Regions from separate parts of the Paenibacillus sp. GL_099_B genome, predicted to be linked through region 2. Evidence: riboswitches for the same ligand, from Rfam matches in the RefSeq annotation. Region 2 holds a riboswitch; the other holds the start of a gene.
What was found. A riboswitch is a leader RNA that binds a small molecule or an ion and turns the genes downstream of it on or off. The one in region 2 is predicted to bind thiamine pyrophosphate.
Positions count from the first base shown of each region.

Region 1 (7,748 bases), 260 kb from region 2:
GGACTCCACCAGGAACGCAATGATAAAACACAATATGAATTGAAGCAGTATATCTAGCGCGGACATCTTGCTCAATAACCCATTGTGCCATAAATTGAAAGTCATCATGACGACGACCATCCCTGTGCACATCATCATTCCAAAAATAATCTGTTCTTTCTTCGTTGTTGGCAAATCTCTCATCCTCTCTGTTTACCTTCGTAATTATAGAGATAATGAACCCCTCCTCATAAGTGAACATTCTGTGAACAATTATAATTTTTCCAAATTAAAATCTTATTTGACAACCTCGTGGTACAGCCCTATCATATCCCTTAAAATGGTAGAAAATATTCGCTACATATTAAGGAGGATTTTGATTATGAGTTTTCAAAAGCGCATTGACCACGTCGGCATTGCCGTTCGTGATCTGGAGACCACGCTGCGTTTCTATACGGAGATTGTTGGTCTTGAATTGAAAGACCGGGTAACCCATACCAACGGTGTCATTCAGCTCGCCTTTCTTGGCTTCAACGGAAGCGATGAGACCGAGATTGAGTTGATTCAGGGATACAGCGACAAGCTGCCTTCCGAAGGTACGGTGCACCATTTTGCCATCCATGTCGATGACCTTGAGTCTGAGTACAACCGCATTAAGGCAACTGAGGCCGAGTTTATTGATGGAGAGATGATTACACTGCCTAACGGTTACCGTTATTTCTTCATCTATGGACCTGAAAAGGAATGGATTGAGTTCTTCCAGCGCTAAGAATTGGAGCTGATTTATGAACATTTTAATTACCGGCGCAGCCGGAAAAATTGGACGTGACTTGTCCCAACACTTGTCAGAAGCATTTCACCTGCGACTTACGGATTTGAATATCGACAGACTGCATACGTATCAAGGGACAAGCCATGAGATTATGACACTGGATGTGACAGATCCTGAAGCCTGTCAGCACGCTTGCGAAGGCATGGATGTGGTTGTACATCTGGCGGGAGATCCTTCCCCGCATGCCGGATTCTATGAATCGTTGTTGGACATCAATATTAAGGGTACATTTAATGTATTCCGTGCAGCAAAGGACCAAGGTGTACGAAGAGTCATTCTGGCAAGCAGTGCACAGACGATCGAGGGGTATCCCATTGATGCTCAAGTCTATCCGGACATGCCGACACGCCCACGGAATTTGTACGGAGTTAGCAAATGTTTTGGTGAATCGCTCGCTTCCTATTTTGCGTATACCGAAGGTTTACAAAGTGTAGCAGTACGTATAGGTGCATATGATGATTTTCAACCAGATGGACCCGCACTGGAGGCAAGGGATATGAGCGCGTATATTAGTCCGGCTGACTTGTGTGATTTGATGTTCAAAGCAATTACAGCTACAGATCTGGAGCCCTTCACCATACTGCATGGGATCTCGAATAATCGGTTTAAACGATTGAATCTCGAAGCGACTCAGAAACAGGTAGGATATGACCCGAAATCCGATGCTTTTGCACTCAGTCAGATTTCCTTATATGATTCGCCACGATAATTATTGAAAATCACACATCTAGAGAGGTCGTTATACACATGTATAATGGCCTCTTTGATTCATTCATACGTCCCCCTATCCAGTTCCTGACTGGACATGCATGGGCCTCTGGCCTATAATTACACCTAGTAATGCCCGTAACTTCATAGTTTCCCAGGGGAGTCGGAATAGGCCGGCTGAGAGTGTATCCCACCAAGATACTGACCCTTAGACCTGATCTGGATCATGCCAGCGTAGGAATCGGAGTATATCGAATTGGCCCAGCCTCTTTGCTGAGTGCCACATCTCTAACGCCTGCACGCGTCCCGGATTAACGGGGCGCTTTTTTAATGTTCTTTTATATAGCCAGAGAGCTAAAAAAAGTGACGTCATCCGGATCATAGCTAGTATAAATCTGCTGATTTATGCAAGAAGCTTGGATATGAAGCCAAGGAGTACCCCGCGCCACTGGCCGGACAACATGAAGGAGAGAAATGAAGATGAGATGGCGTAAAATGATGGGCCTAATGCTCTTGTGCGTACTACTAGTGGCTGTGGCCGCATGTGGCGGCAAAGAAGCTGCACCTTCAGGAGAAAATGGCAGCAGCAACACCGAAAACAGCAATGAAGGTGACAACGCAGCCCTCAAAGACATTAAAGTGGTGCTGGACTGGACACCAAATACGAATCATACCGGCCTGTATGCGGCCGTAGATCAAGGTTTTTACAAAGCCGAAGGCTTAAATGTCGAGATTGTACAGCCAGGTGCCGGAGGCGCGGATACGATGGTAGCTTCGAACGAAGTGCCTTTTGGCGTAAGTTATCAGGAGAGTGTAACCCAGGCCCGCACACAGGGCGTACCGCTCGTGTCCATCGCTGCAGTCATTCAGCATAACACGTCCGGATTTGCCGCTCCGGCGGATCGGAACATCAAATCTCCCAAAGATTTTGAAGGCAAAACCTATGGTGGCTGGGGCTCCCCGGTAGAAGAAGCTGTGATGCAGTCCATTATGGAAGGCGAAGGCGCCGATGTATCCAAAGTAAAAAATATTAGCATGGGCGATGCAGACTTCTTCACCGCTGTGAAACGCGATATCGACTTTGCCTGGATTTTCTACGCATGGACGGGCATTGAAGCCGAACTGCGCGGCGAACCGATCGACATGCTATATGTGAAGGATTATTCCGAAGCATTGGACTACTACACACCTGTACTTGTTACCAATGAAAAGACGATTCAGAACGATCCCGAGCTGGTTAAAGCGTTCTTGAAAGCGACTTCCGAAGGATATCAATACGCGATTGAACATCCCGAAGACGCTGCCAACATTCTGATCAAGGCCGTACCGGATCTGGATAAGGATCTTGTACTCGCAAGCCAAAAGTGGCTGAGTCCAAAATATCAGGATGACGCACCGCGCTGGGGTGAGCAAAAGCAGGAAGTATGGCAGAACTACACGGATTGGATGTTTAGCAAAAAGCTGCTCGATGAGCAGGTAGATGTATCCAAAGCATATACAAACGAATTTCTACCCCAATAAAAATTGTTTGAGTTTAACTTTTTTTTACACCAGAACGAAGAGTGCAGAACCCATCTGAAGAAGCGAAGCGCTCACCTTTATCCCCGGATTTCCTCCGTTAAAATTCGTTAAAGAAATCCGGGGATAACAGTGATCGGAAGAGGGTACTGCAATCGAAGTGGTAAAGTGTAAAGCTGGTTTAAATCATGCAATTTAACTCGAAAGGAAAAGTGATCTTTCATGGCAAGCACACTACTTAGCATTCAAGTCATTCCCAAAACGCCAAATGGCGAAAATTCCTATCCTTATGTTGATCGTGCGATTGAAGTTATTCAGCAGTCCGGCTTGAAATATCAGGTTAATCCTCTGGATACCACGATGGAGGGAGAACTGGAGGAACTGCTGGAGGTTGTCCGCAAAATGCACGAAGTTCTCGTGGAAGCCGGCAGTCCGAGCATCATCTCACAGATCAAGATCGCCCATAGCCCAAGCGGCTTCAGCATGGACACCCTAACGGAGAAATATCGCTAATGCATGCCTATTGGAAAAGCGTATGGCCGCCCTTTGTGGCGGTTATTCTCTTTATAGCGATATGGCAGGGAGCCGTCTCCCTGTTCCATATTGAGAAATGGATGCTGCCTGCGCCTTCGGACATCGCCCATGAAGCAGCGTCCCAGGCCGAGCGACTTGGCATGCATGCATGGGCAACAATCCAGCTGACATTGATAGGGTTTGCAGCAGGTACGCTCGTGGGATTACTGATTGCGATGGTGCTGCATTTGATTCCATTTTTGAAATCTGCACTCTATCCATTACTTATTCTTAGTCAAAATATACCGACCATTGCGCTTGCTCCACTCTTGCTGATCTGGTTCGGATTTGGGCTGCTGCCCAAACTGATTACCATCATCCTGGTCTGCTTCTTCCCGGTAGCTGTAGCTGCCATGGACGGATTGACCCGCACCGATGCGGCGATGATGAACTATATGCGCATGGCTGGTGCAAAACGCGGCCAAATTTTCTGGAAGCTCGAACTTCCTCATGCATTGCCTTCGGTGTTCTCGGGGATTAAAATTGCCGCTACGTACAGCGTCATGGGTGCGATTATCGCCGAATGGATCGGTGCAGATAAGGGCATCGGCTATTATATGATGCTGCAAAAATCAGCCTATCGGACGGATCGTCTTTTCGTGGCAATCATGATTATTGTGGCACTGAGTTTGCTGCTCTTCCTGCTCATTGCGCTACTGGAGAAGCTGCTCGTACGCTGGCGTCCACAAAAGCGATTACTTTGAAATATGCACCATATAAAGGTTAGGAAGTGATGACAAGATGACACCCGAACACAACGAGCGGGTAGCTGCTGCGCCGGATGAAGGTGCAACCACTCCAACGAGTAGCGGAAGTCCTGAGTATGGAGCCGCGACCTTACCTGCACATCATTCATCGCCAGCGTTGGAAGTATTAAACGTGAATGCTTCGTTCCGAGAGCGACGCAGCACATTGCCCGTTCTGGATGGCCTGTCCCTGACCGTGGAACAAGGAGAATTCGTAGCCATCGTCGGTCCTTCCGGCTGTGGCAAAAGCACCCTGTTTCACATCATCGGCGGTCTGCTGAAACCTCAGGAGGGCCAAATCCTGATGAATGGTCAGGATGTCACCGGACAACGCGGCAAGATTAGCTATATGCCGCAGCAGCCTGCCCTCTTCCCATGGCGTACCATTGAGGACAATGTGCTGCTTGCAGGTGAAGTGTCTGCGGATGCACCACCCCGAGCAGAGGCGCTTGCAGATGCCCGGAAGTGGCTGAGCAGTGTCGGACTGGCTGGGTTCGAACAAGCCTATCCGCATATGTTATCGGGCGGCATGCAGCAGCGGGTTGCCTTTCTGCGCGCCCTGCTCAGTCCGCAGGAGCTGATGCTGCTAGACGAACCTTTTAGTGCGCTGGATGCACTGACCCGCAGCGACATGCAGCGCTGGCTGCTCGATATCTGGGAACAGAACCGCCGCTCGGTGCTGTTCATTACGCATAATATCGAGGAAGCATTATTACTTGCTGACCGTATCTATGTCCTATCAAATCGACCTGCAGCTGTACTTCACGAGGTCGATGTTCCCTTTGATCGTCCACGTCGCGAAGCGATCACGGAGGAATCTGCTTTTCTTGAACGGAAACGGCAGATTTCCCAGTGGATGAGAGAAGAACAGCAGAAAACCCGCCTATCTAAATAGTGCGGGTTTTTGAGTTGTTTTTTCCCTAAAATGGGTGATCCAAGACAAACTACCCTGCGTATCATTGGTAAAAGACAAAAAGGAGGGGTCCATCCATGCAATCAACCGCTTTTGCACCCTTGGTCGATGCCCATCTTCACCTGGACAAATATACACCTGAAGAACAACGTGAGATGCTGCATTCCTTCCCATCCCAGCAGGTTGAGGCTGTCATCGCCGTTTCCATGAATCTAGCTTCTGCCCAGACCAACTTGGAACTAGCTTCACAATACCCTCGTACCGTATATCCAGCCTTTGGGTTCCATCCCGAGCAGCCCCTGCCTTCCCTGGCAGAGCAGAATCTGTTCTTCGAATGGATCGAAAAGCATATGGGACAAGCCACAGCGATTGGGGAAGTTGGATTGCCCTATTACAACCGACAGGAAGCCGAACAGGCAGGACAGTACTTTGATCAGAGCGGCTATATCGATCTGTTGGAGCGATTTATCCAGCTAGCGAAACGGCACGGTAAACCGATTGTTCTGCACGCTGTATACGAGGATGCCGATATCGCCTGTGACCTGCTGGAGCAATATCATCATCGCCGGGCTCACTTTCACTGGTTCAAAGGTTCCAAGCGGACCATCCAGCGAATGGCTGACAACGGATACTTCGTCTCATTTACACCTGATATCATATACGAAGAGGAAATTCGCGAATTAGCTCGCCAGTATCCTTCCGAGCAGGTTATGGCAGAGACCGATGGACCTTGGCCTTTCGAGGGACCTTTTCAGGGAAGAATGACGCATCCAGCCATGACCAGACAGGTCATTCAAGCGTGGAGTGAAGTGACCGGTATGGGAACGGAGCGGGCTGCGCGTCTCTTTTATCAGAATACGAAACGCTTCTACGGCCTTCCTTAGACGTATTCGTATGATAAAGCACCAAAAAAAGAAGTCAGTTGGCATCTGCCAAACTGACTTCTTTTGTATTTACCTTAACGTTTCAAGAATCCTTTGCCTTCGAGGAATGGCTTCATCTGTAGACGTACCGGCTCTGTGAGACGTTTCGCCATCATTTCGGACCACGGTGTAGAGCGTTCCCCTTGGGTGCGCTCCTTCATGTATGCAGCAGTCGTTTCGTCATAGCTCTCGACGCCTTTGAGGGTCTGCTCGGCGTTATAGCGGCCATGGTGTAAGACCGCATCCAGCGGTAGACGCGGACGAATACCCGTCTCCTGATCAGCAACACCAATGCACATACCATATACTGGATAGACGCCGTCAGGCAAGCCCAATACTTCGCTCACTTCCTCAATGCGGTTGCGCAGCCCGCCAATATATACAATTCCGAAACCCAGTGACTCTGCTGCAAGTGCAGCATTTTGCGATGCGAGTGCAACATCGATTGTCGCCACCATAAAGTTTTCAGTGGAGTCCTCATAGGATTCTTTTTCAGGCAAATGACGCTTGGCAGCATCACTCAGGCGATAAAGGTCAGCACACCATACGAGAAACACAGGGCATTCATTGACGTAAGACTGATTGCCTGCCAATTCAGCCAATTTGGCCTTCTGCTCCTGTTCGGTAACAGCAATTATAGTATAGGCCTGCACACTACTTGAAGAGGAAGCCATCTGCCCGGCCGCCACGATTGCTGCCAGCTGCTCCTCACTTACCGGGTCTGGCTTGAATTTCCGCACAGAGCGGTGCTGCATCATCAATTCAATGGTTTCGTTCATTGCTATTCACTCCCAATCCTCGTAGTACAAATTCAATGGTCTGCTCGGCCAGCTCATCTGTGTTCATGTCCTGATAGTCAAAGCTGAATCGTGAGTTCTTGGCCCGTTTGTGCGCCAAAGCCACACCCATGACCTGAAGCATCGCATAAGATACGGACTCGATCTGAAACACGCCCTGCTCCTTGCCTTCTTGCAGCAGTTCCCTCACTTTGGTCCAGACGGGGTCCAGAAAACGAAACACGGTATCTGTGCGATGGGTACGCAGTGTAATTTCAAGCTGCACAATATCGCTCATCTCCCGGTCCGTCATCGTGAATTTTACGACTTCACCTATGATTCGTCGGATACCCTCCACAGGGGAGGACATGGACTCTTCAGCCAACTCATTCATCATATGATCAGGAAAAAAGTGCTCAAATAATGCTTCAAACACCTTTTCTTTTCCGCCAAAATGATACGAGACCAGCGATACATTCGCACCCGCCTCATCACAGATTTGACGAACACTTGTCCCGTCATACCCCTGCTGTGCAAAAAGCTTCTTGGCTGCAAGCAAAATCCTCGTTTTTATATCCAATTCCGGTTCCGTCATTCCGTCCGCTCCTCTTGTCCGTTCTATTCATTTGCTCCAGCTCACCGGGCTGCAGCGAGACTACTCTATCGTTTCATTATGAAAGTTTGTGCATCAAAGCGCAAGGTGTGCCGCCTGTGGTCCTGCAAAGCTAGCTACCTCAACCTACTATTAAACCAAGCACCCCGGTGAAAATCACCGGGGTG
Region 1 is NZ_CM174430.1:450,876-458,623, reverse strand. Features, by position in the region: gene AC3ITG_RS02235 (DUF2798 domain-containing protein) at 1-174, opposite strand, end outside; gene AC3ITG_RS02230 (VOC family protein) at 362-748, shown strand; gene AC3ITG_RS02225 (NAD-dependent epimerase/dehydratase family protein) at 765-1,520, shown strand; TPP riboswitch at 1,666-1,778, shown strand; gene AC3ITG_RS02220 (ABC transporter substrate-binding protein) at 2,000-3,040, shown strand; gene AC3ITG_RS02215 (thiamine-binding protein) at 3,260-3,550, shown strand; gene AC3ITG_RS02210 (ABC transporter permease) at 3,550-4,314, shown strand; gene AC3ITG_RS02205 (ABC transporter ATP-binding protein) at 4,352-5,251, shown strand; gene AC3ITG_RS02200 (TatD family hydrolase) at 5,347-6,153, shown strand; gene nfsA (oxygen-insensitive NADPH nitroreductase) at 6,228-6,971, opposite strand; gene AC3ITG_RS02190 (TetR family transcriptional regulator) at 6,955-7,563, opposite strand.
Region 1: another riboswitch for thiamine pyrophosphate. It lies ahead of AC3ITG_RS02220 (ABC transporter substrate-binding protein); the one in region 2 lies ahead of thiC (phosphomethylpyrimidine synthase ThiC).

Region 2 (7,748 bases):
TGGATCATTCTTTGCGTCTACAGATTTGGGAGACACCGCTGCTGCGGCACGGGAGCAGTGTACTTGAAGCATTTGCTTGGGAAGAAGTCATGTGCCGCCGGGTGGGAGAAGGTCAGTTGCCTGTTGCTCACATTTGGCGGCATCCAGATGCCTTTGTAGCAGGGCTGCGGGATCGGAGGCTGCCTCAGGCAGTAGAAGCGATGGAACGCATTAGAAGCCAGGGAACGGCGGTCTGCGTTCGTCCATCGGGTGGTGCAGCAGTTCCCCTGAATCCAGGGGTGGTTAACGTGTCATTAATTCTGCCTAACCCGGGACGTGCCATCAATATTCACGATGATTTTCGGGAGATGGCCTCACTGATCGCTGAATCGCTAATACCATGGTCGAGTCAGGCACGTACGGGTGAGATCGAAGGCGCCTTCTGTCCAGGTGATTATGATGTCAGTGTGGGTGGACTGAAATTCTGTGGTATTGCCCAGCGCAGACAGGCCAAGGCTTATATCATTACTGCCTTTATCATCGTGGAAGGACAAGGAGACCAACTGGCAGCAGACGTGCGTAAGTTCTATCAGGACGCATCGGACGGTGCCAGCGAAGGATATCCGGATGTTCGGCCTGGAACGATGGCAAGTTTGCAGGAACTTGCAGGTGTCCCTTCTGCTGCGGCGTATACAGCCTCGCTGGTACGTACACTGCGTCAGCGTTTTCCCCTGGCGGAGACGAGCCGAGTGTTGACCGTGGATCGGGAAGCCGTCAAACTGACGGCTGAGCAGATGAAACTGCGTTACGATTAGGTTTAGAAGCTAGGACTTGGAATTGGGTAATAGAGATGATATGATGTGATTTCGGAAGGAGAGTGTCTACATGGAAACTTTAAGATATACGTACTTATATGAGGTTATTTCCACAGGCGAAAAGTCTGAATTTAGCCAAATGGCTACAAGCAAGGAAGAAGCATCTGCCCTGATCGTTGCGCGTATCGCTGATCTTGAATTTACAGGTGAAGAAGATATCAAGCTGGGCGATCTGATCGCAATTAGCAAACAGGTTGGCGACAACTATGTTGCATGTGAAGGCTGCGCCTCTTAATGGCTTGAGGTCCATAGATTATTCTATTACAAGCAAGTCTTCTTGATTCAGGAGGCTTGCTTTTTTTTTGCGATCTAAGAGATATCTTTCAGTCTGTAAGCTGGAGATATCTCTTTTTCGCATCATTCCAATCCTAATCTCAGTAAGGCGGCCATAACAGCTTGCGCGCAGTTTCGTAACGTTCCGCCACAGCTGGCCAGTACACAACCTTCCACCAATCCTCGATATATTTTTTGCGTTCATTCTGGTGTTTCAGATAGTAGGCATGTTCCCATACATCAAGCGGCAGGAGAGGCACGATGTCGGACTGAGATAAGTTCTGGTGTTTCTCCGCCTGCAAAATTTCCAATCTGTGCGCCCGCGGGCTCCAGACCAGCATGGCCCAGCCGCTGCCTTCTACTTTGTTGGCGGCTTCGGTGAATTGATTCTTGAACGCTTCATAGCTGCCAAAATCCCGCTTGATCTGCTCTGCGAGCATACCGGAAGGCTTGCCTCCACCTTTGGGGTTCATGATTGTCCAGAAGATCGTATGCAGGTAATGGCCTGCACCATTAAACGCGAGTTCACGTTCCCAATGTTTGACGAGTTCAAAATTATTCTTTTTCCGTGATTCTGCGAGCTTTTTCTCCGCGGTGTTCAGTCCGTCCACGTAGGATTGATGGTGCTTGTCATGGTGTATGCGCATCGTCATCTCGTCGATGTGTGGTTCCAGCGCATTGTAGGCATAGGGTAGGGGTGGCAGTGTGTGTCCACCAATAGGTACAGGTTTCTCTTTGACTGGCGCTGCTGAAGAGTTGGTTGTGCCCTCTGCATTTGCATTGGGAGACTGTACAACCGCTGAAGATTGTGCCTGTACCGCTGGAGTGGGGTTATTGATTTTTTTCGTAGTATTGGACGATTCTTCTACAGCTTCACGATAGGGCTGTTCAGACACGGGCGTTGAAGCAATTAGTACGTTGGGATTAGCCGGTTGTCCCGAGGTTTGAAGAATATGTTCCAGTGAAAAAGATGGATCAGACACCAAATCTCGCAACGCTCCAGATTGTTTCAGCGTTTCAAGTACCCCCAGGAAATACTCGGATTCGCGAATGAAATGCAGAATAACGACTTTGGCAATCGGCCCATTCTGCACAGCAGTACTTTGCTCCAGCAGGACATACAGCTGTCTAATGAACTCCCGCGATTGTGAGCAGGCAGCAGCCACGAGCTGTTCAATACAGCGTATGATGTAGGGGGCAGGCGGCTGGGTTCCCGGCAGTATTTGCTTTAACAGCTGATTCGCGACTCGTTCGCTATTCTCAAAGGTCGCTTCCCATTCCGCAAGCCATTTGACATATGAGGGTTCAAGATCAGGAACCAATGCACGGATGACAAGGGTGTGTTCCTTCTCTTGCTCTTTCCAGAAACGGACTTCTTCGAGTACCCGCAGAGGTAGCAGATGCCCATATCCATACCAATTCATAAGCGGTAAACCTCCGTTCAGATGAATTCAAATTCAGATCCAGCAGCAGAAAAAAAATTGGATCACCAGGTTCGCTCAATTTGTAATATACAAGCTAGAGCTGTCTTTAATTACGTCCCAAAAGTATATTCTCCAGGCATGTTGTCCTATGTGTACACAAAAAAAGAGCCCCATAGGGCTCTTGAATTATCGGATTTTCACGATTCTCCGGTATTGGTATTTTCCACATCATCGCTGCTCGTCTTAGTCACATGACTCAGGAACGTGGAGACACGGCGCAGATATTCCTTCGGATGCTCTCGGAAGATCAGCTCATGATGCGCACCGTCCACAATCCATTCATCGGAATTCGGATTGGTCTGGTTGGTTGCGAGCAGCTCCGCAATCGGGTAAGGAGCTTTCTCATCCTCGGTACCATGGATGAAGAAAATTGGGAAAGGATAATCTTCTTTTTTCACTTCTTGGTATGGAATCTGCTGCAATCCGGTACCATTCAGAATCGGGAACAGCAGGTTCATAATCTCCAGCGTAGGCTGACGCGGAAGATCAATCTGATTATGGATATTGTGATACAGCGTATCCGGCTCAAGCAGGAACGTGCTGTCCAGAATCATAGCATCCACATCTTTGGTAATAAGCCCAGTCTGCAGGGCTGTACCTGCACCCATGGAGAAGCCCCATACGACAAGCTCCTGAGCTCCGCGCTGCTTCGCAAACTGGATAGCACCAAGCAGCTGCTGGGACTCGGCTTTGCCACCTGTGGCGACAGCTTTGTTCACCTGTGAAGCGAAACCGTAATCGAACATCACCACATTGAAGCCGAGTTGGTGAGCATAATGGGCCAGGTCATACATCGGTACCCAGGTCTCTTCACGATTCGCACCATATCCATGGCTGAATATGATGGTTTTATTTGCATTATCGTCAGCTGGAATATACCAACCCTGCATCGTTCGACTGCCGTCTGCTGCCGGGAACGTGATGTCTTGATACTTCATGTTCTTCGCCTGCATGGGATTGGAGAATACAGGCGCTACAGTTGGATTGGATAATACCCAAGCAATATAACCGTGTAGTGCAATGAAACAAAAGAGCAGAAAAAATATAACGGAGAGCAACAACGCCACGACAATATGTTTGAACCGGATCAGCCTCGGTGATAACGAAGAAGGCAGATCTGACACTTTCGTTTGCAGCGGGGCTTCGCTCTGGGATGTCGGATACATGATTGCCCCTCCTTTAAAAATCAAATGAAGATAACAACGAGACGAACAGAGCGGATAAATGATTTTTCTGACTACTTATGAAGCGAAATCTTAATTTAATATATCTTTATCGTATGTTCCAATATAGTCAAAGTCAATTGATTGAGGCCATTTGTTACGCAATTGTTATATAGTTTTGAAGATATATGGGTAACATTTCCTTAGGGTGCAAAATGCAGGGGATTCTAATTTATAAAAAGAAAATATTTACAAATATCCCTATTCCAAATGGCGCTTTTTGGTTTACAGATGAGACCGTTTCTCATATAATTTATGTAACCAAGTTTCATGTGATGAAACATGAGGAGGGCAACTTGCCATGGAAGACCGAAAGTTAACCGTCCGGGCTGTAGAACGGGCGCTGGATATATTATTGTGTTTTACAACCCGCAGTGATCTGGGACTCACGGAAATTGCCAGCCAGATCGGTCTGCACAAAAGTACAGTCCATCGTCTGATGGCTACTTTGGAGGACAAGGGGTTCGTGATCCGGGATGCAGCCACCGAGAAGTACCGGCTTGGCATACGCATCTGGGAACTGTCTGCCCATATGTCTCGCAGCGATGATCCGGCCATTTTGCTCCTTCCTGCGATGGAGCGGCTGAGAGATCGACTGGGCGAAACCGTGAGTTTATATCTGCGTGACGGCAGTGAGCGGATTCGAATTCAAGCTGTGCAGAGTGATCAGGCGATTCGTCGTGTAGCTCCGGTGGGCGTCAGACTTCCGCTATCCGTGGGAGCGTCTAGCAAAGTGCTGATGGCTTTTGCCACCGAAGAGGACCGCGAAGATCTGATGAATGGACCGGAATGGCCGGTATTTATCGATCCCAAAGTATATTTGGCACAGATGAAAGACATTCTGGAATATGGCTACGCAACAAGTTATGAGGAACGTGAACCAGGAGCCGCCGCAGTATCTGTTCCCATCATGGATCGGAAAGGCAACATCGCAGCTGCCCTGTCGGTATCCGGGCCTGTTAGTCGCCTATCGCAGGAGACGTTGCATGAATACGCACCTGTGCTGAAGGAAGCTGCTACGCAGATGGGACTTATGTTATCCTGATCTTATTTTCTGGAATTTAAAGGTTGTTTTTATGATTCGGTTGCGCTACTCTGTAATGGACGGCCCAATGGGGTCAGCTTAATTGAATATGAATCTGCGGCCTAGATGCTGCAACTTGTTAACGTTACTGGGGGAGTCCGAATTGTCCGGACTGAGACGGAATCGCATGAGATTCTGGACCCTTTGCACCTGATCTGGATCATACCAGCGTAGGGAAGTAATCGGCGATACGACCACGAACACCATATGATGTGACTTATGGATGGACTCCGTTATGGAGCCTGAATAAGGTTCGTTATTGGTGATGGACATAAGCCGGTTCCCTTGGGAACCGGCTTTTTTTATACAGTAAACAGGCGAAAGCCGGTGTCGGAGCTGCTTTTGGATAAAGAGCTGGGAGCTATTGGCGAGCATTGGGGTGGATATCTTTTGCCTCGAATGTCTGTATTACTTGAAGTGTATGTCCCTGTTTTCTGTCGTAGGGTCGCTCTTTCTTTTTCTATGTTGTGTATGATTTGGACTCGTGCGCAAGCATTTCAATCCAGGCAATCACCAATGAGGAGGAGACAAGAGCGATGAGCACAGGAAACCGAACGATGGGACAGGACAAGCAGGATCAGCAGTTGGCAGAGGAAAAAGGTACGACAGGACGGGTTCAGCCCTTCCCGGGCAGCCGCAAAGTATACATTCATGGCTCACGACCGGATATTGCTGTACCGGAGCGTGAAATTGCCCTTCATGACACCAATACTCCTCAAGGAGTGGAGCATAACGAACCGCTGCGTGTCTACGATACGAGCGGGCCCATGACTGATCCCGGATTTCATGCCGATATCCGGGCAGGTCTGCCAGCGCTGCGTACCCGCTGGATTACGGAGCGTGAAGATGTTGAAGCCTACCAGGGTCGAACGGTAAAACCAGAGGATAACGGATTAAAACCTGGAGGAAAGCGAGCTGGAGCCGAGGAGTATCCGGGCTTGCGCGGTAAACCATTACGAGGACAGGCAGGGCGCAGCGTGACCCAGATGCATTATGCACGGCAGGGGATGATCACGCCGGAGATGGAGTTCGCCGCCATTCGTGAGGGTGTGGAACCGGAGTTTGTGCGGCAGGAGCTGGCGAGTGGCAGGGCCATCCTGCCGTCAAACATCAATCACCCGGAGAGTGAGCCGATGCTGATCGGACGTCATTTTCATGTGAAGATCAATGCTAACATCGGAAACTCGGCGGTATCTTCCTCCATCGAGGAAGAGGTGGAGAAGATGACTTGGGCGGTACGCTGGGGATCGGATACGGTGATGGATCTTTCTACAGGCAAGGACATTCATACGACCCGCGAATGGATCATCCGCAATTCACCTGTACCGATTGGAACAGTACCGCTCTATCAGGCGCTGGAGAAGGTCAATGGGGAAGCCGAAGCACTGACCTGGGAGTTGTATCGTGACACGCTCATAGAGCAGGCAGAGCAGGGTGTGGACTACTTTACGATCCATGCAGGCGTGCTGCTGCGTTATATTCCGCTGACAGCCAAACGTATGACGGGCATTGTGTCACGGGGCGGGTCCATCATGGCAGCATGGTGCCTTGCGCATCATCATGAGAATTTTTTGTATACCCATTTTGAAGAAATCTGCGAGATTATGAAAAGGTATGACGTGGCATTTTCTCTCGGAGATGGACTGCGCCCAGGAAGCATCTACGATGCCAATGATGAAGCCCAGATGGCGGAACTGGCTACACTTGGTGAACTAACACAAATCGCCTGGAAGCATGATGTGCAGGTGATGATTGAAGGTCCGGGGCATGTGCCGATGCACAAGATCAAGGAGAATGTTGATCTTCAAATGGAGATTTGCAAGGAGGCGCCTTTCTATACGCTGGGACCGCTGACGACCGATATTGCACCAGGATATGACCATATTACCTCGGCAATTGGAGCAGCCATGATCGGCTGGTTCGGTACGTCGATGCTCTGTTATGTTACGCCAAAAGAACATCTGGGCCTGCCCAATAAGGATGATGTGCGGGAAGGGGTTATCGCCTACAAGATCGCTGCTCATGCTGCTGACCTGGCGAAAGGTCACCCGAGTGCCCAGCGTCGGGACGATGCATTGTCTAAAGCACGGTTTGAGTTCCGCTGGAGGGATCAGTTCAACCTATCGCTGGACCCGGAACGTGCGCTATCCTACCACGATGAGACGTTGCCAGCCGAAGGGGCCAAGGAAGCCCATTTCTGCTCCATGTGCGGACCGAAATTTTGCAGCATGCGCATTACGCAGGATATTCGTGCTTTTGCCGCAGACAAAGGTTTGTCCGAGAATGAGGCTGTGGCCGCGGGCATGCAGGAAAAGGCTGAGGAATACCGGACACGCTCTTAGGCGCCGTTACAGCGCAATCTGGGCAGCCTGACATGGTGAAAAGCCGTTCCTCTCCGTGATTGCGGAGAAGAGCCGTCTCTTACTTGGTATGTGGTGCGCACTCTTAACTTCGAAGGACAAGGATAACGACACAACATATTTTATCAGTTATAGGTTGATTGTCTGCCAGATGTTTAATAAAATGAATATAAGTGAAAAACAAATAAGAGTAGCCAGGCCAATGGCTACTCTTGCACAGCATTTGCGGTGGGTATTCCTCCAAGTGCAGCATAGTTCAGACGAAGTGACCCGTCAGGCCGTCAACCTGTGGCGGGTCACTTCTTTTTACGGTCGATGTATGTCAGGAGCGCAATAATTAACATTGCGAACACGATTACGTCGTTGAAAGAGAAGTTCATAGGATCACCTCCCACCGGAGGCAACCTATTTCCCACCACAAATTGGCTGTACAAAATAATTATACCATTCGAAAGTCTCTCATTCGAGAG
Region 2 is NZ_CM174430.1:714,516-722,263, forward strand. Features, by position in the region: gene AC3ITG_RS03410 (lipoate--protein ligase family protein) at 1-794, shown strand, start outside; gene AC3ITG_RS03415 (hypothetical protein) at 865-1,089, shown strand; gene AC3ITG_RS03420 (Fe-Mn family superoxide dismutase) at 1,229-2,551, opposite strand; gene AC3ITG_RS03425 (alpha/beta hydrolase) at 2,749-3,777, opposite strand; gene AC3ITG_RS03430 (IclR family transcriptional regulator) at 4,136-4,879, shown strand; TPP riboswitch at 4,999-5,112, shown strand; gene thiC (phosphomethylpyrimidine synthase ThiC) at 5,476-7,260, shown strand; gene AC3ITG_RS03440 (hypothetical protein) at 7,481-7,615, shown strand.